DNA from 4 places in the Arthrobacter sp. SE2 genome. Region 3 is predicted to be linked to each of the others. Evidence: riboswitches for the same ligand, from Rfam matches in the RefSeq annotation. Region 3 holds a riboswitch; each other region holds the start of a gene.
The links. Region 3 has a riboswitch for thiamine pyrophosphate ahead of thiD (bifunctional hydroxymethylpyrimidine kinase/phosphomethylpyrimidine kinase). Riboswitches for the same ligand answer to the same signal wherever they lie in the genome.

Region 1 (7,096 bases), on a different contig from region 3:
CACGCACACGAACCTTCGCTCGAGCTTCGCCGCGACCGAACCAAGGGTTCCTGAGCCCGCGAAGAAGTCCAGGCACCAGTCTCCTGGCCGGCTCGATGCCGTGACGATGCGCCGGACCAGGCCTTCCGGCTTCTGCGTCGGGTAGCCGGTCTTTTCCTTGCCTGTCGGGGAAACGATGGTGTGCCACCAGACGTCCGTGGGAAGCTTCCCGAGTTCGCGTTTGGCCGGCGTTACAAGGCCCGGCGCCATGTACGGCTCACGGTCGACCTCGGCGTTGTCGAAGTGGTACTTGGCAGGGTTCTTGACGTACACGAGGATGTTGTCGTGTTTGGTGGGCCAGCGGTTCTTGGCGCGTGCGCCGTAGTCGTAGGCCCAGATGATTTCGTTCAGGAAGCACTCGCGGCCGAAGATCGAGTCCAGCATGACCTTGGCGTAGTGCACTTCGCGGTAGTCCAGATGCAGGTACAGGGTGCCGTCGTCGGCGAGCAGGCGCCAGGCCTCCACGAGCCGGGGTTCCAGGAAGGACCAGTAGTCGCTGAAGGCGTCGTCGTACTTGTGCAGGGCGCCCTTGATGGTGTCATAGGAGCGTCCCTTGAAGCCGACGCGGTCGCCGTCGCCGTCGGCGTTGCGGACCATGCGCGTTTCCTGGCGGCTCTGGACCCGGCCCGTATTGAAGGGCGGGTCCACGTAAATCAGTGTGAAGGCGCCGTCCGGCAGCGTCGGGAGGAAATCCGCGTTGTCCGCGTGAACCACCAAATTGCTGCCGTCCGGCGCCCAAACAATGTCACTCATTGAGGCCGTTAAGCCTCGGTGTTCTCGCCGGACGCACCGGAAGCCGAGACCACTTCGCCGTTGCGGCGGCGGGTGCGGGAACGGCGTGCGCGGGAAGGCTTGTCCGCGCCTTCGCCGGACTGTGCCTGCCCGGATTGGGGCTCGGCAGACTGAACTGAACCTCCAACGGGGGCTGCTTCGCCTTCGGACGTACGACGGCGGCGGGTGCGGTTGCGTCCGCCCTCACCGTCTCCTTCGCGGGACGGAGCATCGCTGGACTTTGTACCGCGGCGTGCACCTTCACGGCCACCTTCACGCCCGGCGTCGCGTCCCGTGCGTCCACGCCCGGAATCGCCGCCTGAACGGGAGTTCTTCTTGCCGGTCTCGCCCAGATCTTCCAGGACCTCAGCGTCGACGCCGGCGAGGGTGCGCTTGTCGCGGGGCAGGCGGCCCTTGGTGCCCGCGGGGATGTCCAGTTCCTCGAAAAGGTGCGGCGACGAGGAGTAGGTTTCCACGGGCTCCGGGTAGCTCAGGCCCAGCGCCTTGTTGATCAGGCCCCAGCGCGGCATGTCGTCCCAATCGACGAACGTCACGGCCGTGCCCTTGTTGCCTGCGCGGCCGGTGCGGCCAACGCGGTGCAAGTAGATCTTTTCGTCTTCGACGCACTGGTAGTTGATCACGTGCGTGACGTCATCGACGTCGATGCCGCGGGCGGCGACGTCGGTGGCCACGAGGACGTCCACCTTGTTGTTGCGGAAGGCGCGGAGAGCCTGCTCGCGGGCGCCCTGGCCCAAGTCACCGTGGATGGCGGCGGCTGCGAAGCCGCGGTCCACGAGTTCCTCGGCAACCTTGGCTGCGGTGCGCTTGGTCTTGGTGAAGATGATGGTCCGGCCGCGGCCGCGGGCCTGCAGAATGCGGGCGACGACCTCGACCTTGTCCATGCTGTGGGCACGGTAGATGAGCTGGCGGATGTCGCGCTTGGTCAGGCCTTCGTCGTCCGGGTCGGCGGCACGGATGTGCGTGGGCTGCGTCATGTAGCGGCGCGCCATGGCGATGACCGGGCCAGGCATGGTGGCCGAGAAGAGCAGGGTCTGGCGGACGGCGGGTGTGCCGGCAATCAGGGTCTCGACGTCCGGAAGGAAGCCGAGGTCAAGCATCTCGTCTGCTTCGTCGAGAATCACCATGCGAACGTTCTTGAGGTTCAGGTGCTTCTGCTTGTAGAGGTCGATCAGACGGCCGGGAGTGCCGACAACAACCTCGACGCCCTTTTGCAGGGCTTCGATCTGGGGCTCGTATGCGCGGCCGCCATAGATGGTGGCGATGCGGGCGTTGCGCTTCCGGGACGCCGTCTGGAGATCGTTGGCCACCTGAACGGCGAGTTCGCGGGTAGGAACAATCACGAGGGCCTGGGGTGCACCCGGGACAGCGAGCTTGTCGTGCCCGGCGTCGTCCGGTCCGACGACGCGCTGCAGTGCCGGAATGCCGAATCCGAGAGTCTTGCCGGTACCGGTCTTGGCCTGGCCGATGATGTCGTGACCGCCTAGGGCGACCGGGAGCGTCATGGACTGGATGGGGAACGGGTGGGTGATTCCGGCGTCGGCGAGGGATTCAACGATGTCGGCGCGGACGTTGTAGTCGGCGAAGGTCTTTTCTGCGATCTCGTGGGGTGTTTCGTCCGAGGAAATGGTTTCCTCGGGTTCGATCGTTTCGGTTCCGTCGGTCAGAACTTCATGGGTGTGCAATTCACTCACAGTGGAGTTTTCCTTATTCATTTGGGCTGCGCTGCGTGCTCAACGGTTGTGGCAGGGCCGTTCCGGAGCACGGATGGGCGCAAGCAAATCCAGTGGAAGCCGATCGCGGGCTATCTAAATACTGGCACTGGGGACCAGTTGGTGTATCTCAAGATCGCGTAGGGGCGGGCTTGTTGATGTCAAAAAATTAACTGAATCAACGACCGGGCATCCATTACTACTCACCCAGTCTAGCGTCTGGGCGCGATAATCCCCGGATCCCGGTCCCGGGCCTGCGAACGGATGGCGCTACGGGATCAGTTCGAAGGTGATCTGGCGGGTGGCAATGTCCGCGTCAAGCAGTTTCACGCGGACCTTCGTGCCCGACTCCATTTCGCCGTCGCAACGAGCGGTGACCGCCGGCTCGGCGATCTGGACGATGCCGTAGGGGCCGTGCGGGGCTCCGTTCCCATTGCCATTACCGTTGTTGCCATTGGCGCTGTTCCCGTTGCCGTTTCCGTTGTTCTTGGCGGGCTTCGATCCGGAAATCACTACGGCGTCGAATTCCTGTCCGATGTGGTTCACCAGGAGCGCTGCCTCCACCGTGTCCAAGGCCAGGCGTTCCATTTTGGCGGCAAGCTGGTCGGAAGACGCCATGATCACCGGCAGGGTCGGCAAAGCATTCCGGGCCCATGCAGGGATCTCTGTTCCATTACTCAGTGCTTCGCAGATGACCAGCACAAAACGATCGACAAGCCGGCGCAACGGCGCGGTGGTGTGGGCATAGGGTGCCCCGATGGCTGACTGCATGACGCTGCCCGGTACCTCGCCGTCGAAGGGCGTGTAGCCGGCACCACGGAAAAGCAGCCCCGCTGAATGGAGGATGGCCAGTTGCCGGGGGTCCTTGGCGTCGAGGGTCCGCAGGTACGCTCCATAGTTCGTCCCCTCGGTCCAGGGCTTGCCGAGCGCCCCCGTTTGCCGTTTGAAATGGAGCAGCGAGCGCTCATCGGGGGCCGGCATGGTGCGCAAAATCCCCACTTTGCCGTCGAGCATCAGCTGGGCGGCGGCCATCCCGGTCATGAGCGAAATCTGGGCGTTCCAGTCCTCAACCGGCAGCGAGGGAGCTGCGACGATCCTGTACCCCCCGCCGTCGGGCAGTTGGACGATTTCCTGCTCAGGCATGTTCAGGCTTGCTCCGCCGCGGCGGCGTTCGAGTTCCACCCGCTTGAGCCCGACCTCCTTGAGCAGCTGCAGGACGGGATCAGCCGTTCCGGAATCGATCTCCGCCTGCACGCCCTTGTAGCTGAGCTTGGCGCGGCTCCGTACGCTTGCCCGACGGACGGAGACGGTGCGGAAGTCCGCCTCGGCATCGAGTTCGAAGTCCCACACGAACGCGCCGCACGTCTGGCCGGCCAGCAGGCTTCCGGCATGCTCGCTGATGATCTCGGGGTGCAGCGGGATGCGGCCATCCGGGGCATAGTACGTTTGCCCGCGGTGGCGGGTCTCGGCGTCGAGCGCTCCTCCCGGGGGCACAAAGGAGGGCACATCGGAGATGGCGTAGAGAACCCTGTAACCATCCCCGGACCTGTCAATGAAGAGAGCCTGGTCGAGATCCGTGGAGGAGGCCGGGTCGATCGTGATGAAAGGAACGTCCGTGAGATCCTGCGCCGGCAGCGTGTGTCCGGAAACCGCGGTTTCAGCGTCGCGCAGCGCTTCAATGGGATAACCTGCGGGCAGCTCGAGTTCAGTCCGAAGCGCCGCCAGCGCTTCCGCGAGGTGGTTCGACGTTTCACTGACATTCGGGGCTAACCGCTGATGTGACACGAAAATCAGGGTAACTCCAAAATCTTCCGGCGTCTCGCTAGGCCGCCGCTGCGTCCAGGGCAGCCAGGAGCGCCTGGGCAGCTGCCGTCGGATCCTGCGCTTCGGTGATTGCGCGCACCACCACGATGCGGCTGGCGCCGGCCCTAACTACCTCTTCCACGTTGCCGAGATCGATCCCGCCGATCGCAAACCAGGGGAGCACGACGCCCCCGACGGTCTCTTCGTCTGCCTGCTTCACCGCGTTGGCAGCGTACTTCACCAGATCGAGCCCGACGGCGGAGCGTCCCGGCTTCGTGGGGGTGGCCCACACCGGCCCGACGCAGAAGTAGTCCAGGCCGCTGCGGCCAGGCGACGCGGCGATGGCGGCGTCAATCTGTTCCGGCGTGTGCGTGGAGAGGCCGATGATGGTGGGGTCGTGGAGCAATTTCCGGGCAGAGCGCAGCGGAATGTCCTTTTGGCCGATATGGAACACCGGTGCGCCGGAGAGGGATGCTACGTCCGCGCGGTCGTTGACTGCCCAGAGACGGCCGTGACGATGGGCCACGGATTGCAGGATCTCCAGGAGTTCGAGTTCTTCCGCCGCTTCAATCGACTTGTCACGCAGCTGGATGATGTCCACGCCGCCCTCGAATGCGGCATCGACAAACTGCTCAAAATCACCCTGTTCCTTGCGGGCGTCGGTGCAAAGGTAAAGGCGGGCGGTGGTGTGGACATCGTGCTGGGTCATGGAAACAGAGTAGTTCCTCTAAACTGGGCTGGTACCGCGGGAGCCGCGGCGGCAGTCACAATCGCCGCGCGGCTGAGAGGGCTTCAGCGCCGACCGCTTGACCTGATCCGGCTAGTACCGGCGTAGGGAAGGACTCCATGAACGAAGTAAACGCCCAGCACGAACCCCTGCGCGCGGATGTCGCGGTGATCGGGGGCGGTGTCATTGGCCTCGGCATCGCGTGGGAAGCCCGCAGATCCGGCCGTTCGGTTGCCCTCATCGATCCCGCACCAGCCAGCGGCGCTACGTTCGCGGCGGCGGGAATGCTGGCGCCGGTCAGCGAATTGCACTACCAGGAAGAGGACCTCCTGGAGCTAATGCTCGAATCGTCGGCGTTGTGGCCGGACTTCGAACGCAATGTGACCGGCTCGAGCATCGGCCGCAGCACGGGTTACCGTACGACGCCGACGCTCGCCGTCGGCGCGGACGCTGCGGACCGCCGGGCGCTCGCCGATCTCCGGGATGTCCAGCTGGCCAACGGCCTGGTGGTGGAATCCGTGCGGTTGCGCGAGGCGCGGGAGCGTGAGCCGCTTCTGAGCCCGCAGATTTCCTGCGCCTTCGACATCCCGGGCGACCACCAAGTGGATCCACGCCGGCTTTCGGCCGCGATTCTGGGTGCGCTGGCAGACCACCAGTCCGGCAATTCCAGCTGGATTCCGGGGGCCGATGACGGTTTTGCGGTCCACGACACTGCAGCGGGCCTCCTGTGGGAGGACGGGCGCGTCGTCGGGGCCGTGCTCGGCTCAGGAATCGAAGTGCTCGCCACGGAAACAGTGGTAGCCAACGGACTGGATGCCGCCCGCTTGAGCGGCCTGCCGGATGGATTGTCACTCCCGTTGCGTCCGGTGTATGGCGACATACTGCGGTTGCGCGTCCCGGCGCACCTGCAACCCCTGGTCACCGCCACGGTCCGGGGAATGGTGCGCGGAGTGCCCGTCTATATCGTGCCCCGCGACGACGGGACGGTGGTGATCGGCGCGACGCAACGTGAAGACGGCTTGTCGGCGTCCGGGGGATCGGCCAACCCGGTGTCAGCCGGTGGCGTGTACCAATTGCTCCGCGACGCCCAGGTACTTGTCCCGGCTGTGGCCGAACTGGAACTTCTGGAAGCAACTGCCCGAGCGCGCCCGGGCACTCCGGACAATGCACCGCTGCTGGGCCGCGTGGAAGGGCGCGAAAGAACCGTGCCCGGCCTCATCGTGGCCAGCGGCTTCTTCCGCCACGGCGTACTCCTCACTCCGGCAGCGGCGAAGATCTGCGTCGGACTCATGGACGGCACCGCGGATCCCCGGTGGAACAAATTCCGCCCGGACCGCTTCTCCCACCAGCTCTCAGCGGCACGGGCCTCAACAGACGGCCCATTGGCCGGTACCTCATATCCCCTTCCGAAGGACCACGCATGAACATCAAATTGAACGGCGCAGACCACACACTGAGCGACGACGCGTCTGTCACCACCCTCGTCAGCCACGTCACCGGACGTGTTGTGGACTCCAGCGGCCAGACGGCTGACGGACGCAAGATCGGCGTCGCCGTCGCACGCAATTCCGAAGTGGTCCCGCGCAGCCAGTGGGCTGCCACCGCGCTCGCAGAGGGCGACGAACTCGAAATCGTTACCGCAGTACAGGGAGGCTGAACCATGACCACAGCAAGCACACACGAAGCAAGCACCCGAACCGACGCCCTGGTGATCGATGGTGTCGAATTCGGCTCGCGCCTCATCATGGGCACCGGCGGAGCCCCGAGCCTGGACGGACTGGGGGCGGCGTTGCTGGCCTCCGGCACCGAACTCACCACCGTTGCCATGCGGAGGTACTCGCCGACCGAAACAGGTTCGCTCTTCCAGTTGCTCGTGGACCATGGCATCCGTGTCTTGCCCAACACGGCCGGCTGTTTTACCGCCAAGGACGCTGTCATGACAGCCGAGCTTGCCCGGGAGGCGCTGGAAACGGATTGGGTGAAGCTCGAGGTCATCGCCGACGAACAGACGCTGCTGCCTGACGCA
Region 2 (7,096 bases), on a different contig from region 3:
CTTGGCGAAGGCCGGCCCCACCATCATCATGCTCGCCGGCTTGCAGGGTGCGGGTAAGACCACCCTCGCCGGCAAGCTTGCCAAGTGGCTCAAGGCCCAAGGCCACAGCCCCGTGCTGGTGGCCGCTGACCTCCAGCGTCCCAACGCCGTGACGCAGCTCCAAATTGTCGGCGAACGCGCCGGTGTCCCCGTCTTCGCTCCGCACCCCGGCACCACCTCGGATCTGGATGTTCCCAGCGGCGACCCGGTCGCCGTCGCCCGCTCCGGCGTCGACGAGGCCCGCCAAAAGCTGCACGACGTCGTGATTGTCGACACCGCGGGACGCCTCGGCGTCGACGCCGAAATGATGGACCAGGCGCGCCGCATCCGCCAGGCGATCATCCCGAACGAAGTGCTGTTCGTGATCGACTCCATGATCGGCCAGGACGCCGTCAACACGGCGGTTGCCTTCGATGAAGGCGTCAACTTCACGGGTGTCGTACTGTCAAAGCTCGACGGCGACGCGCGCGGTGGTGCCGCCCTCTCGGTAGCGTCGGTCACCGGAAAGCCGGTCATGTTCGCGTCCACCGGCGAAGGCCTCGACGACTTCGAATTGTTCCACCCGGACCGCATGGCTTCCCGCATCCTCGATATGGGTGACGTTCTCACCCTCATCGAACAGGCCGAGAAGAACTGGGACAAGGATGAAGCGGCCCGGATGGCGAAGAAGTTCGCCGACCAGGAAGACTTCACCCTGGACGACTTCCTCGCCCAGATGCAGCAGATCCGCAACATGGGCTCCATGAAGAAGATGCTCATGATGATGCCGGGTGCGCAGAACATCCGCCAGCAGCTGGAGCAGTTCGACGAGCGTGAAATCGATCGCGTGGAGGCAATTGTCCGCTCCATGACCCCGCATGAGCGTTTGGCTCCGAAGATCATCAACGGTTCCCGTCGTGCCCGCATCGCCCGTGGTTCCGGTGTCCACGTCTCCGAGGTCAACGGCCTCCTGGAGCGTTTCGCGCAGGCCCAGAAGATGATGAAGAAGCTGGCCCAGGGCGGCGGAATGCCCGGGATGCCTGGCATGCCCGGACTCGGTGGCGGTTCCCGCAAGGCGAGCAAGAACGCGCCCAAGAAGAAGGCCCGTTCCGGAAACCCCGCGAAGGCGGCCCAGGAACTGCGCGACGCCGAGAACAAGCGGGCGAAAGCCGTTCCCACGGGCGCGGCATTCGGCCAAGCTGGCGGCGACTTCGATCCCTCGCAGCTGAACCTCCCCAAGGGCTTCGACAAGTTCCTCGGAGGCAAGTAGCCGTCTCACCCAACTAGCTGGCAATAGGTGTCGTTTTGATGGCTCAGAACGGCATTAACTGCCAGTGAGTTGGCTTGTCAGCCCCGTGCCATAGGCTGGGGGGATGCAAAAGCAGCGCGTTGTGTTCGTCCATGGAGCAGGCACATTCGGCGCTGCCGCGTGGCCGAAACAGCACGGCATGGCGCTGGCGTACGATGCACTGTTCCTGAAACGCCACGGCTTTGATGCGCAGGCCGAGCCTTTGGAATCCGATGTTGGCGCCGACGTGGACATTATCCTGGAGTGCCTCGGAGGGCGGGAGGCCGCGTCAGGTTCCGGCCCCGCACGTGGAGGCCATATCGTAGCGCACTCCCAAGGCGCGATTTCAGCCATGTTGGCCGCGGTGGAGCGGCCGGACCTGGTCCGGTCCCTCGTGCTGGTGGAACCGGCTTGTCTTTCATTGACGGCTGAGTTGCCCGCCACCGCGGCTTACCGGGCACTCATGGAGCCGTTGTTCCGGATCCGGCACGAACTCAGCGATGACGATTATCAACGCGAATTCGTCCGCAGGGCCTTTTCTTCCGAGGCGGCCGTTCTCAGTACCCCGGAGGCCCGTCGTACCGCTCGACGCCTGCGGCTCCAGGCCCCGCCGTGGGAAGCGCCCCTGCACATCGTGCCCGGCGTCCCCACGCTTGTCCTGACCGGTGGTTGGGAACCCCTTTACGAAGAGATCGCCGGCTACTTGCAGGAAACCGGTGCCCTCCACCGCGTTGCGGCTGGAGGACACCGGCCTCATGATTCAGTTGAAGGAGACCGGATGATCCGGTCCTTCATCGCGGATGTCAGCCGCGCCGGATCAGTGCAAGCTTCCTGATCAGTTCAGGCTTCCCGACGTTCGCTCAACGTTTTCCTGCGGGAACCTCGAGCTCGGGCAAGTAGACCTTGCCGCCGGATGCCAGGAACTCCTCGCTCTTTTCGCGCATCCCGCTGTACATTTCCGCGATGGCCGCCTGGGAATCCGCCGAGCCGTATTCGTCGCGGATGTCCTGGCTGATGCGCATGGAGCAGAATTTCGGTCCGCACATGGAGCAGAAATGCGCAGTCTTGGCCGGTTCCGCCGGGAGAGTCTCGTCGTGGAACGCTTCGGCTGTGACCGGATCCAATGACAGCGCGAACTGGTCACGCCAGCGGAACTCGAAGCGGGCCTTGGACAGGGCATCGTCGCGTTCGTGGGCGCCCGGGTGTCCCTTCGCAAGGTCAGCTGCGTGGGCCGCGATCTTGTAGGTGATCACGCCAGTCTTGACGTCGTCCTTGTTTGGCAGGCCCAGGTGTTCCTTCGGGGTGACGTAGCAGAGCATCGCGGTTCCGTAGCGCGCGATCTCCGTGGCGCCGATAGCCGAGGTGATGTGGTCATAGCCCGGAGCAACGTCGGTCACGAGCGGGCCGAGGGTGTAGAACGGTGCGCCGTCGCACAGCTCCTGCTGCCGCTCGACGTTCTCGCGGACGAGGTGGAACGGGATGTGTCCAGGGCCCTCGACCATGACCTGTACGTCGAACTTCCACGCACGCTTCGTGAGCTCCGCCAAGGTGTCCAGCTCGGCGAACTGCGCGGCGTCGTTGGCGTCCGCCGTCGCGCCCGGGCGCAGTCCATCACCCAGCGAGAACGCGACGTCGTACTTGGCGAAGATTTCGCAGAGTTCGTCGAAGTGGGTGTAGAGGAAGTTTTCCTCGTGGTGCGCCAGGCACCAGCCGGCCATGATGGAGCCGCCACGGGAAACGATGCCCGTCACGCGGTTCGCGGTGAGTGGCACGTACCGCAGCAACACGCCGGCGTGGATGGTCATGTAGTCCACGCCCTGCTCGCATTGTTCAATGACAGTGTCGCGGAAGATCTCCCAATTGAGCTTGTTGGCTTCACCGTTGACCTTCTCGAGGGCCTGGTAAATAGGCACGGTACCGATCGGCACGGGGGAGTTGCGGATGATCCATTCTCGGGTGGTGTGGATGTCGTCACCCGTGGACAGGTCCATCACGGTGTCGGCGCCCCATTGCGTGGCCCACTGCAACTTGTCCACCTCTTCGGCGATGGAGCTGGTGACGGCCGAGTTGCCGATATTGGCGTTGATCTTCACGAGGAACGCCTTGCCGATGATCATCGGCTCGGATTCGGGGTGGTTGATGTTCTTGGGGATGATGGCCCGGCCGGCCGCGACCTCGCTGCGGACGAGTTCCACATCGCAGTTTTCGCGAAGTGCCACGAACTGCATTTCGGGCGTCACGATGCCCTGCTTGGCGTAGTGCATCTGCGTCACGGTCTTGCCGTCGACGGCGCGGCGGGGCACCGGCTGTGCACCCTTCCACTCCGCTGAGGCGGCGCCGCGGCGTACGGCCGACTTGCCGTCGTCGAGCAGGTTCCGTTCGCGGCCGCTGTAGGCCTCAGTGTCGCAGCGGGCTTCGATCCACTCGCTGCGGAACGGCTCGAGGCCGACCACGGGATCGCTCCCTGGCCCTGCGGTGCGGTACACCTGGAAAGGCGTGTTGGCCTCGCCGTTGGGGGACGGCTCCAGGGCGATTTCAGTCACCGGAACCCGGATTCCCGTCCCGGCATCCTCCAGGAACGCGAGGGAATGCGACTTGAGGGATTGTGTCACCTCTTGGGCCGATCCGTTTTGGATAGGGCTCAGCTGTGCTTCTTTGGTGCTCAAAGGATTACTCACTTCCTTCGCCGGCATTACCCGGACAGGTTCAACGGTCGCAGGCTGCGTCAGCCTGATCTCAGCCCTTGCAAGGGCCCCCGTGTGGTCGTAGACGAAGCTACCACAGCAGAGAGCTCCTGAGACAGATGTGACCAGGACAGATGTGACGGGGCCGGCGACGGCGTCGGAGTCTAGGGTGGAATCATGGCGGAAATCATCGAGTTCAGCGGCACCGTGCTCACCGGGCCGGAGGAGGAACGGCGTGGCCTCTGGTCGGTCGACGGACGGCTGACCTTTCTGCGGCCTGCTGCCGCACCGGACGTCGTCCTGGCCGGATGGGTGCTGCCCGGCCTTGTCGACGCGCACTGCCATGTTGGCTTGGGCAAGGGCGGGGCCGTCGACGACGAGACTGCGCGCCTGCAGGCGACGGCGGACCGGAACGCCGGAACGCTCTTGATCCGCGACGCCGGATCCGCAAGCGACACGCGCTGGCTGCAGCGCCGGACGGACATGCCCAGGATCATCCGCGCAGGCAGGCACATTGCCAGGCAACGCCGGTACATCCCCGGACTGGCCGAAGAAGTCGAGCCGGAGGATCTGGTGGAGGCGGTGCGCAAACAGGCGCGGTCCGGAGATGGCTGGGTCAAGATCGTCGGGGACTGGATCGACCGTTCCGCCGGGGATCTCGGCCCGTCCTTTCCGGCCGCCATCGTCAAGGACGCGGTCGCGGCAGCACATGCCGAGGGAGCCAGGGTGACTGCCCATTGCTTCGCCGAAGGGACTATCGACGACATGCTCGACGCCGGCATCGACTGCATCGAGCACGCCACCGGCCTCCTGCCGCACCATATTCCCCGGCTGCTGGACCAGGATGTGCCGATTGTCCCCACCCTCATCAACATTGCGACCTTTCCGGACATCGCGAAGCAGGCGGAAGCGAAGTTCCCGCGATACGCCGCCCACATGACCAGGCTGTGGGAGCGCAGGCATGAACGCGTCGCCGAGGCATTCGACGCCGGAGTGCGGGTGTACGCCGGGACCGACGCCGGCAGCGTCATCAAGCACGGCCGGATCGGCGAGGAAATCCTGGAACTGCATCGCGCGGGCCTTCCGGCGGCCGCCGCCCTCGATGCCGCGTGCTGGTCCGCCCGCGAGTGGCTGGGTGCCGACGGCATCAGCGAAGGTGCCAGTGCCGACGTCGTGCTCTACGCAAACGATCCCCGTGCGTCCCTTGAGGTGGTGCTGAATCCGCAATGCACCGTGCTGAGGGGACATATTTCAGGAAGCGCCGGGCATTAGGAATAAATTGAAGCTTCAAGTAATTTAGATAGATAGAGGTTGCCGAAGGGCGGCACCACAAAAAGCCGGGAGTTTCACATGACCATCACATCCAGCCAGGATCTCCTTCCTGCCGAACTCACCATGGGTACCGTCATGCTCAAAGTGGGGGACATGAAGCTCATGGGCGACTACTACCAGCGGGCGCTAGGGCTGGACGTGGTCGCCGAACAGGATGGCGGGCTCTACTTCGGCAGGCTCGGCAAGCCGTTGGTGCACCTCGCGCCGGCCTCCGGGCTCCAGATTCCGGGTCGCGGTGAGGCCGGACTGTTCCACACAGCTCTGCTGTTCGAAGACCAATCCTCGCTCGCCGCAACTGTTGCCTCGGCCGCGCAATACGAGCCCCACGCTTTCGTCGGCAGTGCGGACCACCTGGTCAGCGAGGCCTTCTACTTCACCGACCCTGAGGGCAACGGCATTGAGCTCTACTACGACAAACCCCGCGAAGGCTGGGAGTGGAACGGCAGTTCGGTCGTCATGGACAGCCTGCCGCTCCCGCCGCAGCGCTACCTCCAGCAATACCTGAGCGAAGCCGCGGTGGCGGGCCAGCATGAGGCGGGCGCCGGCGTCGGGCATGTCCACCTCCAGGTGGGCGACGTGCGGACCGCCCATGATTTCTACGTCGACACCCTGGGCTTCGAACAGACCGCCGGGTGGCACGGGCAGGCGTTGTTTGTCTCCGCGGGCGGCTACCACCACCACATGGCCATGAACGTCTGGAACAGCCGCGGTGCAGGTCCGCGCAAGGACACACTCGGCCTCGGCGAGGTTGTCATCGAGGTGCCGTCAGGAGACGACGTCGGCGCGCTCGCGGACCGCCTCAAGGTTGCCGGTATTGCGTCCCACCACACGGGCCAGGAGCTGCGCTTCGAGGACCCGTGGCGCAACCGGCTGCGGGTCGCCGTCCGCTACGCTTGATCCGACGGTGTGGCGCATATCGGCCGCCGCGCCGCAGCTCCGTTGGCACGAACGAATGAGAGTACTTTCCATGGGCTTTGCTGAAATCTTTGTTGCCACCCACGATGAAGCACTCAAGAGGGCCGCTGCCCTGGAGAAGGGCAGCGACGTATCCGGCGCTGCATTACGGATCCCGGGAATCAGCGATTTCGAAGTAGAACAGCTCGGCGACCTCGCCGGGACCGCCGTGCATGCAGGCGGGGCCGACTATGAGCTTTCTTTGGTGGACGTCACCAGCGACGCCTTGCTCGGCGTCCCCGAAGCCATGGTGCGCGCCCTGTCCGAGCTCCTCAGCTACGAGACCGAAGGGGAGGGAAACGTCCTCGACGACGTCGCCGAAAGCTGGGCGGCCCAAGAGGACATGCCCTTTGATGCCCAACAGTCCCGTCTGTACGTCCAGCAGTTGGCGGCCCTCGCGAGCGACGTCGAAAAGGCGGAGCGGGCCGGTCTCTACGTCTGGTCCGCGGGCGAGTAACCCCGCAGTAAACCGGCCGCACGGACCGCGCGTTCGAAATACTGTCCGCCATCTGGCACAATGGACAGGTACTCGATCCGCACGGCCCCTCTCTCCGTGTGTGCATCTTGTCCTTGGAACCCTCAAGTATGGCCCGCCCCACGGGTGCAGAACGACGGGCTCAACCCCGTTTCAGAAACAGGAGTGACCACAAAAGTGGCCGTAAAGATTCGCCTTAAGCGCTTCGGTAAGATGCGCGCACCGTACTACCGCATCGTCGTCATGGACTCCCGCGCCAAGCGCGATGGCCGTGCGATTGAAGAAATCGGCAAGTACCACCCCACCGAAGAGCCCTCGTACATCGAGGTCGTCTCCGAGCGTGCA
Region 3 (7,096 bases):
GTGCTGCCGGCTCCACCGGGGACGCGGTTCAGGGTTACGTAGTCTCCAACGGAAACCTTTTCTTGGCGGCCGCCTGCGCGGACAATCGCGTACACCACTTGGGCACTCACTTCTCTCGACGTTTATTACTAAATTTGCGTGCGGAACCCCGATCCGAAACGGGCCTGGTTCACGCTGTGCCTCAACGCCGTGGACTCCGGTACGGAATCCATGAGTCATCCCTCGAATAGTTCCAAATGAAAGGTCAGTTCCAAATGAAGGTTTCTAGGGGCATAACCCAAGTGTTGGCGTAAGCACCGAAGATCTAGATTACGCTAGTTTCGCCTTCGGCTGCAAATGAGGCCAGGTCCGGAGGCTGCCACGTGATGGCTGCCACAGACTGGCTATGCGCCACCCGGTACCGTGCCCGTCCACCTTACCCTGCCGGCGGGGAAAAGCTCGGATCCCCACTCCGACACGCTGCAGCGTCCGCCTGAACAGGCGCTTCATCCTGCGCTTCCGCGCCAGGAACCGGGATCAGCCGTGCAACCTTGGAGCATCGAAGAACGCCGTTTCATACCGGCAGGATTGGGTGAAAGCCTCCATCATCGCCGTGCGCTCCGTGGGTGTTGCGGCCTGCGCGGCGGCATCCGTGATGTCGATCGCCTTGCGGGTTGCCTCTGCGAACGCCTCGTCTGCGTAGGTGCGCAGCCAATCCGCGTAAGGGTGCTCGTCCGACGCTCCCGCCTGTATATAGCCAAGGTGGAGCTGCTGTCCCACTTCGGCGTACAACCAGTAGCAGGGAAGCACGGCAGCCAGCAGGACGGCATAGCTGCCCGACGCCGACGCGGCGAGCAAATGGTCCACGTAGGCCTTGGTGACTGGACCCAGTTCTCCGCTTACCTGGCGTCCGCTGAGCCAATTCCGGTGTAGCTCGGACTCGACTTCAAGGCACATCTGCGAGCCGCGGGCCCAGAACAGCTGTTCGGTTTCACTCGGGGCGAGGGCGCTTGCCCGTGCCAGGACCCTCGAATAGCCGTTGAGATAGATGGCATCCTGCGACAGGTAATAGCTGAACTGCGCTTCGCTGAGGCCGCCGGTTTGCAAGTGCTGGATGAAGTCCAGGCCATAAATGGCCGCAAGTTCCGTTTGGGCGGCGTCCCACATCCGGACGGCAAAGTCCCCCGGATGAAGGTCCTGCTGGAGCGCGTGGAAATGGTGGATCGGCCCATTGCCCTTCCCCACTTCCAGCACCTCAGACTGGGTCAGCGCCCCCCGAAGCCAGGGCTTGACTACGCGCAGGGCAGACTCCCAATCGCCGAGCCGTGCCTTGGCCGTCGCCATGGCCGACGACAGGGAACATCCCGTGCCATGGCTGTTGCGGGTCTCCACGCGTTGACCGGCGAATTCCACCACGTCCTGGCTCAGGACTCCTTCGGTGTTGACCAAGGCGTCGGGGCAGCCCTCTCCCTGCAGATGGCCGCCCTTCACCAGGACGGTGTTTCCGCAGGCTGCAGCCAGGCGTTTGCCTTGCTCCAACGCCGATGCCCAGTCAATGGCAACAGGCTCGCCAAGCAGCATGGCCAATTCAGGAAGGTTGGGGGTCACCAAGTCAGCGAGGGGCAGAAGTTCCCGCAGCGCGGTTTCAGCGGACTCCGCCAGGAGCCGGTCGCCACTGGTCGCGATCATCACCGGATCCAGCACGACGACGGCGGGGCGCGCCTCGCCGAGCCAGCGACGGACTTCGTGGATGACGGCCGCGTCCCCGAGCATGCCGATTTTGACAGCATCGACGGTGATGTCGTCGCTAACGGCATCCAATTGCTGGCGCAGGAATTCCACGGGAGGCACATGGACGGCAGTGACGCCCCGCGTGTTTTGTACCGTGAGCGCCGTAATCACGGCCATGCCATAGCCTCCGTTGGCCGCAATGCTTTTGAGGTCTGCCTGAATCCCGGCACCACCCGAAGGATCCGAGCCGGCAATGCTGAGGACCCTCGGGATAGCTCGCTGGATGGCCTTGAGCGGGTAGACGGCTGATTGCGCTGAAACAGTCATGCAAGACATCCCTTCGCCGGTGCTAACCGGACAGGTTCAACGGGTCTGGTCTCAGCCGGCTTGGTGCGCGGCACCCCGTGTCAGTCCCCTAGCTTAACCCGGATCACACCTCGCCCGCTGAAATCGCCCTATGCAACCGTGCTGACCGTCCGGTGAATCGGCCGGCAACGACGAAGCCCCGGCGGTTTCCACATGAGCGGAAAGGGCCGGGGCTTCGGACAGGGTACTGCGTTTAGAGCTCGGACTTGGGCACGCCGACTCCGAGGATGATCGGTTCCGCTGCCGCCGTCGACTTGGCTGGAGCAGCGTCCGTTGCCTTGGCCTCGTGCGCGGCCCCACCGGAGGCGGCCGCGGCAACCTCGTGGTGCTCAACGTTGGTGGCGTTGGCGGCACCCTGGGCCCGGCTGGCGCTGCGGTTGCGACGGCCTCGGCGTCCACGCGAACCCGCTTCCGGGGATTCTCCGCTTGCAACGGCCGCGGGGGTCCCTGCGGGCGCTTCCTCGGCCTCAGTTGCCGTCGTCGCAGTGTCGGGAGCTTCTCCGAGGCCCGCGAATGCCTGTGCCAACAGGTCCAGGCTCATGGCAGGTGCACCACTCGCTGGCTCCTCTTCGTGGTGGACGAAGGGCAACGCAACTTCCTCGCCGCCGAATCGCAGCACAGGCTTCGAACGTTCCTCGCCACTCGAAGCAGCGGCAGGAGCCTGGACCGGGGCCGCGGGGGCCTGGGCCGGGGCTGCTTCCGCTACCTGCCCCTCGGCGAGCAAATCCGCCGCGTGGTGGATCTCGTCGTCGTGCAGGTGGGCAGCGTGGGCTGCCGCCGCGATGGTGGCAAGGGCTGCGCGGGTGGCTGCCTGGCGGTTCGGATCGGTGGATTCCACGGTATGGACCGGCACAGGAGGGGTGATCGGGAGCTCGGCAGCTCCCTGACCCGTGCCCCTGCCGCGGCGACGCTTGCGCTGCTCGGGGCGGACGGTCGGCTGTGACTCCGTGCGCGGGTGGTGGTGTTCAGCGGCCACCACGTTGGCCCGACGGTGCTCCACAGGCTCGTCGTGCGTGACGATTCCGCGACCGGCGCACGTTTCGCACTGCTCGCCGAAGACCTCCAGCAGGCCAGTGCCCATGCGCTTGCGCGTCATCTGGACCAACCCAAGGGACGTCACTTCGGCGACCTGGTGCTTGGTGCGGTCCCGGCCGAGGCACTCGACCAAGCGGCGCAACACGAGATCGCGGTTGGATTCCAGGACCATGTCGATGAAGTCGATCACGATGATTCCGCCGATGTCGCGCAAGCGCAGCTGACGGACCACTTCCTCGGCAGCCTCAAGGTTGTTCTTGGTGACGGTTTCCTCGAGGTTGCCACCGCTGCCGGTGAACTTCCCCGTGTTGACGTCGACAACCGTCATGGCCTCGGTGCGGTCGATCACGAGCGAACCACCGGAGGGCAGGAAGACCTTGCGCTCCAATGCCTTGTGGATCTGTTCGTCCACGCGCCATGCCGAGAAGATGTCCTGATCCGAGGTCCACTTTTCGAGGCGTCCCACCAGGTCCGGCGCCACGTAGGTGACGTAGGCCTCGATGGTGTCCCAGGCTTCGTCGCCGGAGACGATGAGCTTGGAGAAGTCCTCGTTGAAGACGTCGCGGACCACCTTGATGGTCAGGTCCGGTTCGCCGTACAGCAGTTCCGGCGCCAGGATCTTGGTGGACGTGGACTGGCTTTCGATGCCTTCCCACTGGGCCCGCAGGCGGTTGATGTCGTGCGTCAGCTCTTCCTCGGAAGCACCCTCGGCGGCGGTGCGGACAATGACGCCCGCGTTCTCCGGGAGGCGGTCCTTGAGGATCTTCTTCAGGCGGTTGCGCTCGACGTCCGGCAGCTTGCGGGAGATACCGGTCATTGACCCGCCCGGTACGTACACAAGGTAGCGGCCTGGGAGCGAAATCTGGCTCGTCAGCCGTGCGCCCTTGTGACCCACGGGGTCCTTGGTGACCTGGACCAACACGGAATCGCCTGATTTCAGGGCGTTTTCGATCCGGCGCGGCTTGCCTTCCAAGGTGACGGCATCCCAGTTGACTTCACCGGCGTACAGCACGGCGTTGCGGCCGCGTCCAATGTCGACGAACGCGGCTTCCATCGACGGCAGCACGTTCTGGACCTTGCCCAGGTAGACGTTGCCGATCAGGGAATCCTGCTGTGTCTTGGACACGAAGTGCTCTGCGAGCACGCCGTCTTCCAGGACACCGATCTGGATCCTGTCGTCGCGCTGCCGAACGATCATCTGGCGGTCGACGGACTCACGGCGGGCCAGGAATTCGGCCTCGGTGATGACCTGGCGGCGGCGGCCGGTCTCGCGGGACTCACGGCGGCGCTGCTTCTTGGCTTCAAGGCGAGTGGAGCCCTTGACGCTCGTGACGCGGTCGGAGCTGGTGGTGGACTCAACGTGTGCGCGGGGGGCACGGACACGGGTGACAGTGTTGGGGGGATCGTCGTCTCCGCCACCCGTCAGCTCCAGGTCCTGATCGCCACGACGACGGCGCCGACGACGGCGGGAGGTTACGCCTTCTTCGAGGACTTCCTCGGTACCGGCTTCTGTCTCGTCCTCGGATTCCGCGGACGTTTCTTCTCCCGTGGCTTCATCGCGCTCGTTGCCCCGGCGTCCACGACGCCCACGGCTGCGACGGCGACGGCGGCTGCCGGCTTCGTCCAGTTCGTTGTCCTCGGAAACTTCTTCGGCGTCAGCCTGCGGTTCCTCTTCGACGACCGCCGGCCTGGCAACGGCGCTCAAGTCCGGCGCCTGGAAGATCATGGAGGTGACGGAGCCAGGTTCCATGAACAACGAAGCGATCGGGCTTGCGGCTTCCGCCTCGACGGCCGGTTCCTCAGTGGTTTCCTCGGGCGCAATCTCCGCAGCCGGCGACTCCACCGTGGTTTCCTCGGCCGCAGCCTCGGCAGCCGGTGTTTGAACCGGGGCGTCTTCGGCGACGGGTTCGGGGCTCTTCGCCCTCGTCGTACGACGGCGGCGGACCGGCTTCTCGGGGGCAGCTTCGGCTTCTGCCGCTAGTTCAGGCGCGACGGCGGCGGCAGCCGTCGGAGCCTCGCCACCTTCCGTGGAAGCTTCTTCGGCGAAACCTGGCAGCGGCTCGGAAGTTTCGACCTTCTTTCGAGCCCTGGTGCGCCGGACGGGAGCCTTGGGCGCTTCGGTGTCCGTCGTTTCGGTGAGCGGCTCAGCGGCGGCAGCTCCGGCGTCGGGGGCTTCATCCGCGGTAACCGTCTTCGGTGCAGCCTTGCGGCGGGTGCGGGTGACCTTTTTGGGTGCTTCAGTGGTCTCGGTGGACGCCGCATCTTCGGCGGCGGCTACAACTTGCTCGTTATCCATATGTGGCAACACTCCTGCCCTTGCGCAACCGCCACATCCGGTGCCCAGAGAGGCAATATTGTCAAAACCCGCAGGCGTTGACAGAAGTCAGTAGTAGTCTTTCCGGTTCGCACCAGCATGGGGGTGCGGCATCCACGGAAAGCCGGCTTCGCTCCAAACCCGTTGTTCTAATGCCACAACCAGGTGCCGTCCATTGTCACTGCGGCGCTACCGGGGATCATTGGATCCCTGGCATGCCCTGCATATGACTGGCGATCTTGGGAACAAGATACCGGACCGGATTCCGCATGTGGATCGGCTTCCGGCCATGTTCATTCTCTCACACGCCCGCACTCCCGGCAGGAAGCGTGCCCTGAAAGCTTCCGTGCCGCCGCGTTCGCTGGACGCGTCCTCCAGCCTCCGCGGCTAGAATCCTCCCAAGAGCAGTCCCCGGTCCTGCGCCGGGCCATCCAGAAAAGGACAGCCAACCATGCCGAGCCCCGCCAGCCCGAACCTGGCCAATAACGATGCCCGCTCCCTCCGGCAGGAGAAAACCGGGAGGAGCCCCGACGGGGCCATGCCACGCATGGTCCGCGACCGCCCCTTTGCGTGGCTCCTCCTCGCCACCGGCGCCATTGCGTGGCTGGCATCCGGGGCCCTTGTGCTGGAAAAGCTGCAGGTTCTCCAGGACCCCAACCACATCACGGCCTGCGACCTCAATCCGTGGGTCTCCTGTGGCAGCGTCATGAAGACACCGCAGAGTTCGGTTTTCGGCTTCCCCAACATGTTCATCGGCATTGTCGCCTTCGCCGTCATCATCACCACCGCCATGGCGATCTTTGCCGGGGCCAAGTTCGCCCGCTGGTACTGGATCGGGCTGCAGACGGGCGTCACCCTGGGCTTCATCTTCATCGTCTGGCTCTGGTCCCAGGCACTGTATGTCATTCACATCCTGTGCCCGTTCTGCATGGTGGTGTGGGCATGCATGATCCCGCTCTTCGTCTTCGTGACCATCAGGAATGTGGCGCACGGGGTCATTCCAGCCCCCGCAGGCCTGGCCAAGATCCTGAGCGAATCCGGTTGGATCATTTCCGCGCTGCTCTACGTTGGCGTGATCGCGAGCATTTTCTTTGCCTTCATCAATGTCTTCATCGGGACGTCCGGTTACTGAGTACTTATCCCATTAACAGCGGAAGGGGCCCTTGTTCACCTGAACAGGGGCCCCTTCCGCTGTTGGCCTTGGCGGGAAACTACGCGCCGAACCAGATCTTGATCTCGCGCTCGGCGGAATCCACCGAGTCGGAACCGTGGACGAGGTTCTGCTGCACAGCCAGGCCCCAGTCACGACCGAAGTCGCCGCGGATGGTGCCGGGCGCCGCTGTCGTCGGGTCCGTGGTTCCGGCAAGGGAACGGAAGCCTTCGATCACGCGGTGGCCCTCGAAGATGGCAGCGACAACCGGTCCGCTGAGCATGAACTCGACCAGCGGCTCGTAGAACGGCTTGCCCAGGTGCTCTTCGTAGTGCTGCTCCAGCAGATCGCGGGTGGCGTTGACCTTCTTCAATTCGACCAAGGAGTATCCCTTGGACTCGATGCGGGCGAGGATGCTGCCGCTCAAGTTGCGGGCGACGCCGTCGGGCTTGATCAGTACAAGGGTGCGCTCAATGCTCACGGTTGCTCCAATGTTGAGTGTGTGGGTTTCCCAGCCAGTT
Region 4 (7,096 bases), on a different contig from region 3:
TGCAACGGCGGCCGCGGCAGGCTTCGTGCCGCTGCTGCTGGGCGGCCAAGTTTTCCAAAGTGCCATCATCGGGTTCTGGCTACCGCTGTTCGGTGACGTCAAGTTCGTGACCTCGACGGTCTTCGACATCGGCGTGTACCTCGTGGTCGTAGGGCTGGCCTTGGACGTGCTGCGCAGCTTGGGAGCCGAGATCGACGAACACTTCGAAGAGACCGTCGGCGGAGACGCTCAGGGTTCCGGGGAAGCCCGGTCCGAAGCCGCCACCGCCACCGCAACTGCGGCAACCACCGCAACTATTGCGCCAGGGAAGGGGACCCCATGAGCGTCAACTTGACCTTGTTGATCGTCATGGGAGTGCTCTATGCCTGTGGCATCTACTTGATCCTGGAACGCAGCCTGACGCGCGTTCTCCTGGGGCTCATGCTCCTGGCCAACGCAACCAACCTGTTGATCCTCGCCACGGGCGGATATGCCGGGCTGGCCCCGCTGTTCAACAAATCGACGGATCCTCGCGACTACAACGATCCTTTGCCACAAGCCTTGATCCTGACGTCGATCGTGATTTCCTTCGCGGTGACGGCATTCATGCTCGGCATCATCTACCGGACCTGGGCGTTGGCACGTCAAGACGACATCCAAGACGACGCCGAAGACCGACGTGTGGCGAAGACACCCAGCTTTGACGCCGAAGACGACTCCGTGGTTCCTGAGGAAACGTCCGAATTCCCGGTTACGGCAGTAACCGACGCAGCCAAGGAAGGGGGCCCCCAGTGAACATCGCCAGCCTGGCGCCGCTCGCCGTCGTACTTCCCATCCTCGGTGCCGCCCTGACGTTCGCCCTGAACAGGAATCCGCGGGCCCAACGCGCGGTCAGCATCGGTTTATTGTCCCTGACCTTGCTCCTGGAATGCTGGCTCCTTGCCTCGGTATGGACCACGGGCACAGCATCCGTCACCCTCGGTGGCTGGCAGCCGCCGTTTGGCGTGGTGATGGTGGTGGACCAGTTCTCCTCGCTCATGTTGGTGGTTTCCTCCGTCATCAGCCTCGCCGTGCTCATCTACGCCACCGGCCAGGGCATGGCCGACGGCGACCGCGAGGCGCCGGTGTCGATCTTCCACCCGACTTACCTGATCCTGGTGGCCGGCGTCTCGAACGCTTTCCTCACGGGTGACCTCTTCAACCTGTACGTGGGCTTCGAGATCCTGCTGACGGCAAGCTACGTGCTCATGACGCTGGGCGGCACCGGTCCGCGCATCCGGGCCGGGGTCACGTACGTGGTGGTTTCCGTCGTGTCTTCTGTGCTGTTCCTGATCGCTATTGCGATGATCTACGGAGCCACCGGGACCATCACGATGGCGGATCTCGCCATCAAGCTGGCCGAATTGGATCCGGGCACCAGGAACCTGCTCCACGTCATGCTGCTCGTGGCCTTCGGCATCAAGGCTGCCGTGTTCCCACTGTCCTTCTGGCTGCCTGACTCGTACCCGACCGCACCGGCACCGGTCACTGCCGTGTTCGCCGGCCTCCTCACCAAAGTGGGCGTGTACGCCATGGTCCGCACGGAGACCCTGCTCTTCCCGGGCGACACCTTGAATACCCCGTTGATGGTGGTAGCGCTCCTCACCATGCTGGTGGGCATTCTCGGCGCCATAGCCCAGAGTGACATCAAACGATTACTCTCCTTCACCCTGGTCAGTCATATCGGCTACATGGTGTTCGGACTGGCCATGTCTTCCGTTGCCGGGCTTGCTGCCGCGGTCTTCTATGTGGCCCACCACATCACGGTCCAAACGAGCCTGTTCCTGGTGACGGGCTTGATCGAGCGCCGAGGTGGCAGCTCGTCGATGGACAGGCTGGGTGGGCTCGCCAAGCTGTCTCCGCTCCTCGCGCTCTTGTTCTTCATTCCAGCTATGAACCTCGCGGGAATCCCGCCCTTCTCAGGGTTCCTGGGGAAGCTCGGACTCCTGCAGGCAGGCATCGCCCTCGGTACACCCCTGGCCATTACCTTGGTGGTGGGCGGCGTAGTCACCAGCCTGTTGACCTTGCTGGGGATTGCCCGCGTCTGGAACCGCGCATTCTGGCGGAAGCCCGAGGACGCTGAGTACCCGGCCGCCGTCCTCAAGGACACGGCAGCCGTCGGCCTGCTTCCGCGGACGATGGTGGGGCCAACGGCCGCGCTGGTGGTCTTCGGCGTGGCGCTGACCGTTTTCGCGGGTCCGTTGTTCCAATTGGCCGGGAACTCCGCGGAACAGATGCTGGACCGTACGGCGTACATCCATTCCGTGCTCGGCGGGAACGCCAAGGTTCCGGAGATCGCTGCGCCGGTGCAGGGAGGTGGCAAGTGAGCCGCAAGCGGATTTCGTTCCGCACCGAGTTGCCCCTGCTGGTCTGGCTCGTGGTCGTCTGGGGTGCGCTTTGGCGGGACTTCAGCCCGGGCAACTTGGTGTTCGGTGCGCTGATCGCAGTGGTGGTAGCCAGGGTCTTCTACTTGCCTCCCGTGGAGCTCAGCGGGCGTTTCAACGTGCTGCGCGCCATTCCTTTCGCCGCCGTGTTCATAGCCAAAGTGGTGGCCGCGAGCTTCCAAGTCATGTACCTGGCGGTATTCCGGGGGCCTTCGGTAACCAATGCCGTGGTCGCGGTTCCCCTGCGTAGCCATTCCGACCTCATGGTGACCGCCACAGGCCACGTGATTTCGCTGATTCCGGGGTCCTTGGTGGTGGAGGTGGATCGCTCCACGTCCACGCTCTATATCCACGGGCTCAATGTCCGCAACGATGTGGACACCGCCAAGCTCCGCAAGGAAGTCCAGGACACGGAGGCCTCGCTGATCCGGATCATGGGTACCCGAGCGGAAATGGACGCACTCCAGGCCGAAGGCTGGCCTGCAACGAGGGGAGTTCGCTCATGAAAGACATCGTGCTGATCGTCACGGCGGTGATTCTTAGCCTCGCGGCGGCAGGCGCGATCTACCGGATCGCCGTCGGGCCGTCCCTGCTGGACCGGGTGCTCGCCTCGGACGTGCTGCTCGCAATACTGGGCGCCGCGCTGGCCATCGACATGGCCGTCAACAGGCACCTCAACAACCTCGTGCTGCTCGTCGCACTGACGCTGATCGGGTTCGTTGGCTCGGTGACGGTGGCCCGTTTCGTGGCCGACCGAAGGGGACAGGTCAATGACTCCTAATGCCACCGGAGTTGACGGCGTGATCGATGCCGTCACCGCAGTGTTGCTGATTGCTGGTGCGCTCATGTCATTGGGCGCGGCAATCGGCCTGCTGCGTTTCCCGGACCTCATGAGCCGCATGCACGCGGCTACCAAGCCGCAAGTGCTGGGGTTGTTCCTTGTCTTGGCAGCCATCGGGCTGCAGATGCGCGAATGGTGGGTTTGGCCGATCCTGGCGGTGGCCTGGATCTTCCAGCTGCTGACAGTGCCTGTATCCGCACACATGGTGGGCCGCGCAGGCTACCGGACCAAGCACCTCCACCGCGAGTTGCTGAGCATAGACGAACTCGAGGCCGTGGTGCTGCGGGCTGCCGGTCAACGGGCAGCGGAGAAAGCTCAGGAAACGGAACCGGGAATGTCCCACACCGGGAACGGTGGGAGCTCAGCTGCGAACGGCCGGGACGGCGGGCCGTCAGCCTAGACGATGTCCTGCGTTTTCGAGAAACGCGAGATGGCGCGCTGGGTACTGCGGCTGGCGAAAACCTGGATGACTGCGCTGACGGTCGCCGAAATCAGCGCGAAGGTCAGTGCCGAGCGCAGGCTTGCCTCCATGTCGTCGTGACCCTTGGGGGGCTTCTTGCCGGTGGACTTTTCCCACAGCGCATTGACGAGCTTGGTGCCGACAAAGCCTGCGCCGATGCTGACGCCAGTGCCGAGCAGCTTGATGAGGAGGTTCATTCCGGGACTCCTTGCGGGAGGAAACAGGACCGTCCCCAGCCTAACCCCACTTCAGGGCAGTTCCGGAGCAACGGTTGGGGATTGGCGCCTCAGCCGGAAGAACTCATCCATGGCTCCAGGCTTTGGACGGACGGGCACGATGTCACGGTCCTCGGCCAGTATCGCTTCCACCGTGCCGAGGGCGAGGAGCTCGTCCAGCAGCGCCAACGTGGGCGGCATGAGCTTGAGGGTTCCGGCGGCTTCGGCATCCAGGATCCCGCGGACCGGCATCCACAAGGACGATGACGCTTCCGTGGTTTGGTGCCTTGGCTCGGCACCGGAAAGCGGGCAGGCAAGGTAGAAGTATGTGTCGAAGCGCTTGGGCTGGTCTGCCGGGGTGACCCAGTTGGCCCACGGGCGGAGGGTGGCGGCGTCGAGCTTCAGCCCGGCCTCTTCGAACACCTCGCGCTGTGCAGCCGCCAGCACCCGGCCGGCGTTGAACCGGGCCGAAGCGGGCTCGACGCCGATGCTGCTCCGGCGCCAGGCGTCGGCGTGCCGCTCGACGACGTCGTCCTCGAAGTCCCAGCCGGAGCTGTCCGTCTGGTCCACTCGTCCCCCGGGGAAGACGACCATGCCCGCGGCGAAATCCATCGTGGTCACGCGGTGCTGCACGAACACCTCCAGGCCGCGCCCGGCATCCGCCGGAACCTCCGGGTCTGACTGAACCGTGTGTACGGGGGCCTCGCGGACCAGGATCACGCTCGCGGCGAGCCTAGGTTCGGCCACCGTAGTGCTGTTCGCTTCGCCAATGCCTGCCAAGACCGCTCCTTTGCCCGCGCTGCGTCACATTCTGCTGGATCATTCTCCCAGCTTCTGCGCCCGCCCGCGCCATTCCGGACCCTGCCCGCGCCCGGCCGGCGAGTGATCCAGCAGAATCCGTCGTCCCACATGTTTGTGACCGTTCCGCGTAGGCCAGCACAGCGCCCGCAACCCCGCCAAGGTGTAAACTGAACCACGCCCAAAAGGGTGGATTGATAACGACAGGGGAGCGCCGCCGTCGGGCTCGCAGCAATGCGGCACGGATGACGGGCGCTGAGAGTGCGGACAGCCGCAGACCCTCGAACCTGATCCGGCTAGTACCGGCGCAAGGGAGTCGAGTTCTCATAGTGTCCGGACCGGGGCGGCGGAAACCGCTCGCAGGCAACCGGAAACACTTTCCCCTCCTGTTCCTCAGGAGGACAAAATGACTGGTATTTCTGCAAGGCCGGGCCTCACCAAGCCTGGTTACAACTGGCGCGTCGTGGACATCGTCGTGGCGGCACTGATCTCGATCGCCGGTGGCGTGATCTTCTGGGCATGGGACCAGATGGCTCTGGTTGCAACGCCGATGTCCGCCGGCTACCCGCCGCTGAGCGGCCTGATCGCCGGCGGCTGGATGATCCCGGCAGTCCTGGGCATGCTCATCGTCCGCAAGCCCGGTGCGGCAATTTTCTGCGAGACGGTGGCCGCCACCAGCGAGCTCATCATGGGTTCGCAGTACGGCACCACGGTCCTGATCTCGGGCGTGCTCCAGGGTCTCGGCGCGGAACTCATCTTCCTGGCCTTCATGTACAAGAAGTTCAACCTGCCGGTGTCCCTGCTGGCCGGTGCCGGCGCGGGCCTGTTCTGCGGTTTGAACGACTCCTTCCTGCCGTGGGGCTGGAACATCGCCTACGAACCGGTCGACAAGCTCGCGTACATCGTGTTCTGCACGATCTCCGGTGCCGTCATTGCCGGAGCCCTGTCCTGGATCGCGACCCGCGGCCTGGCCAAGACTGGTGTCCTGAGCGCGTTCGCGTCCCGCAAGGCCGCCTCGGAGCCCGTCTTTTCCTGATGCCCAGTCCTGATTCCGGCACCCCTGCTGTGGTGCGACCCGCCGCCATTTCCGCGCAAGGCTGGGGCTGGCGGCACGCTGGCCGCACCACGCAGGCCATCCACGCCCTGGACCTGGACATCCGTCCAGGGGAGCGTGTCCTCCTGCTCGGCCCCTCGGGCGCGGGCAAGTCGACGCTCCTGCATGCCCTGGCGGGCGTGTTGGGCGAGGAAGGTGACGACGCCGACGAGACGGGCTCGCTGCTCGTGGACGGCGTTTCGCCGAAGGCCCAGCGGGGCCGTGCCGGACTCATGCAACAGGACCCCGAAACCCAGGTGGTGCTTTCCCGGCTGGGCGATGACGTAGCGTTCGGCGCCGAGAACCTTTGCGTGCCACGGGAAGAGATCTGGAAACGCGTCCATGAAGCGCTCGACGACGTCGGGCTCCTGCGTAGTGCCGGTGGCAGTGCCAGCGGCAACTTCGCGCTCGACCACCCGACGTCGGCCCTCTCGGGTGGGCAGAAGCAACGCCTTGCACTGGCCGGCATCCTGGCGATGCGGCCCGGCTTGATCCTCCTGGACGAGCCGACCGCCAACCTTGACCCGGCCGGCGTCTTGGAAGTGCGCGATGCCGTGGGCCGCTGCCTGGACAAGACCGGCGCTACCTTGGTGGTGGTGGAACACCGGGTCTCCGTCTGGAAAGACCTCGTGGACCGAATCGTGGTGCTGCAGCCGGGCAGCTCCTCCTCCACGGGAGGGTCGACGCCGGCGGTGCTCCTGGACGGCGATCCGGACACCGTGTTGGTGCAAGCAAGGGACATGCTCATTGCTGCGGGCGTGTGGGTGCCCGGGTACGTGCCGGCCACCCGGCCACGTTCAGGAACAGGCTCTGGCTCGGGGGCCGGCCCCGGAGCAGGGGCCGGAGAGCTGCTGCTCGCCACGCAGGAGCTCGCGGTGTCCCGCGAACGGCCACGGCGCCGCGGGTTCAAAACCATCCCGCCCCTTCCTGTGCAGTCCGGACTCGACGCCGAAGTGCTCGCCGGGCAGGCCCTGACCATCACCGGTCCCAACGGCGCCGGAAAATCGACCTTCGCGTTGACCCTCGCGGGCTTGTTGGCGCCGGTGTCCGGCACGGTGACTGCCGCCGTCGGGCTCAGCGACGGCGCCGGTAATGACCCGTTCAAGTGGAAGGCCCAGCAGCTGATCTCGCGGATCGGGACCGTGTTCCAAGAGCCCGAGCACCAGTTCGTCACCGGCCGCGTGCTCGACGAGCTCATGTTCGGCCCCAAGCACCTTGGCCATGGCGAGGAGCGCGTGGACGAATTGCTGGAGAGGCTGCGCCTGGGGCATCTCGTGGACGCCAATC

Region 1: it holds a riboswitch for thiamine pyrophosphate, as region 3 does, so the genes downstream of both, thiO (glycine oxidase ThiO) here and thiD (bifunctional hydroxymethylpyrimidine kinase/phosphomethylpyrimidine kinase) in region 3, are expected to answer to the same signal.
Region 2: it holds a riboswitch for thiamine pyrophosphate, as region 3 does, so the genes downstream of both, thiC (phosphomethylpyrimidine synthase ThiC) here and thiD (bifunctional hydroxymethylpyrimidine kinase/phosphomethylpyrimidine kinase) in region 3, are expected to answer to the same signal.
Region 4: it holds a riboswitch for thiamine pyrophosphate, as region 3 does, so the genes downstream of both, AC4CS3_RS18450 (ECF transporter S component) here and thiD (bifunctional hydroxymethylpyrimidine kinase/phosphomethylpyrimidine kinase) in region 3, are expected to answer to the same signal.

The regions. Positions count from the first base shown of each region.
Region 1 covers NZ_JBZAYA010000001.1:422,580-429,675, reverse strand. Annotated here, with positions in the region: gene AC4CS3_RS02095 (DNA-methyltransferase) at 1-792, opposite strand, end outside; gene AC4CS3_RS02090 (DEAD/DEAH box helicase) at 801-2,522, opposite strand; gene AC4CS3_RS02085 (RNB domain-containing ribonuclease) at 2,811-4,325, opposite strand; gene thiE (thiamine phosphate synthase) at 4,363-5,052, opposite strand; TPP riboswitch at 5,079-5,198, shown strand; gene thiO (glycine oxidase ThiO) at 5,190-6,494, shown strand; gene thiS (sulfur carrier protein ThiS) at 6,491-6,727, shown strand; gene AC4CS3_RS02065 (thiazole synthase) at 6,731-7,096, shown strand, end outside.
Region 2 covers NZ_JBZAYA010000001.1:16,584-23,679, reverse strand. Annotated here, with positions in the region: gene ffh (signal recognition particle protein) at 1-1,288, shown strand, start outside; gene AC4CS3_RS00130 (alpha/beta fold hydrolase) at 1,392-2,141, shown strand; gene thiC (phosphomethylpyrimidine synthase ThiC) at 2,167-3,972, opposite strand; TPP riboswitch at 3,968-4,075, opposite strand; gene AC4CS3_RS00120 (amidohydrolase family protein) at 4,168-5,262, shown strand; gene AC4CS3_RS00115 (VOC family protein) at 5,341-6,219, shown strand; gene AC4CS3_RS00110 (hypothetical protein) at 6,290-6,733, shown strand; gene rpsP (30S ribosomal protein S16) at 6,929-7,096, shown strand, end outside.
Region 3 covers NZ_JBZAYA010000010.1:100,863-107,958, forward strand. Annotated here, with positions in the region: gene rplU (50S ribosomal protein L21) at 1-98, opposite strand, end outside; gene thiD (bifunctional hydroxymethylpyrimidine kinase/phosphomethylpyrimidine kinase) at 517-2,037, opposite strand; TPP riboswitch at 2,029-2,125, opposite strand; gene AC4CS3_RS14995 (Rne/Rng family ribonuclease) at 2,270-5,407, opposite strand; gene AC4CS3_RS15000 (vitamin K epoxide reductase family protein) at 5,877-6,557, shown strand; gene ndk (nucleoside-diphosphate kinase) at 6,637-7,056, opposite strand.
Region 4 covers NZ_JBZAYA010000015.1:63,669-70,764, reverse strand. Annotated here, with positions in the region: gene AC4CS3_RS18490 (Na+/H+ antiporter subunit A) at 1-322, shown strand, start outside; gene AC4CS3_RS18485 (Na(+)/H(+) antiporter subunit C) at 319-774, shown strand; gene AC4CS3_RS18480 (Na+/H+ antiporter subunit D) at 771-2,345, shown strand; gene AC4CS3_RS18475 (Na+/H+ antiporter subunit E) at 2,342-2,908, shown strand; gene AC4CS3_RS18470 (MrpF/PhaF family protein) at 2,905-3,183, shown strand; gene mnhG (monovalent cation/H(+) antiporter subunit G) at 3,173-3,643, shown strand; gene AC4CS3_RS18460 (DUF4235 domain-containing protein) at 3,640-3,900, opposite strand; gene AC4CS3_RS18455 (NUDIX hydrolase) at 3,952-4,698, opposite strand; TPP riboswitch at 4,912-5,048, shown strand; gene AC4CS3_RS18450 (ECF transporter S component) at 5,123-5,752, shown strand; gene AC4CS3_RS18445 (ABC transporter ATP-binding protein) at 5,752-7,096, shown strand, end outside.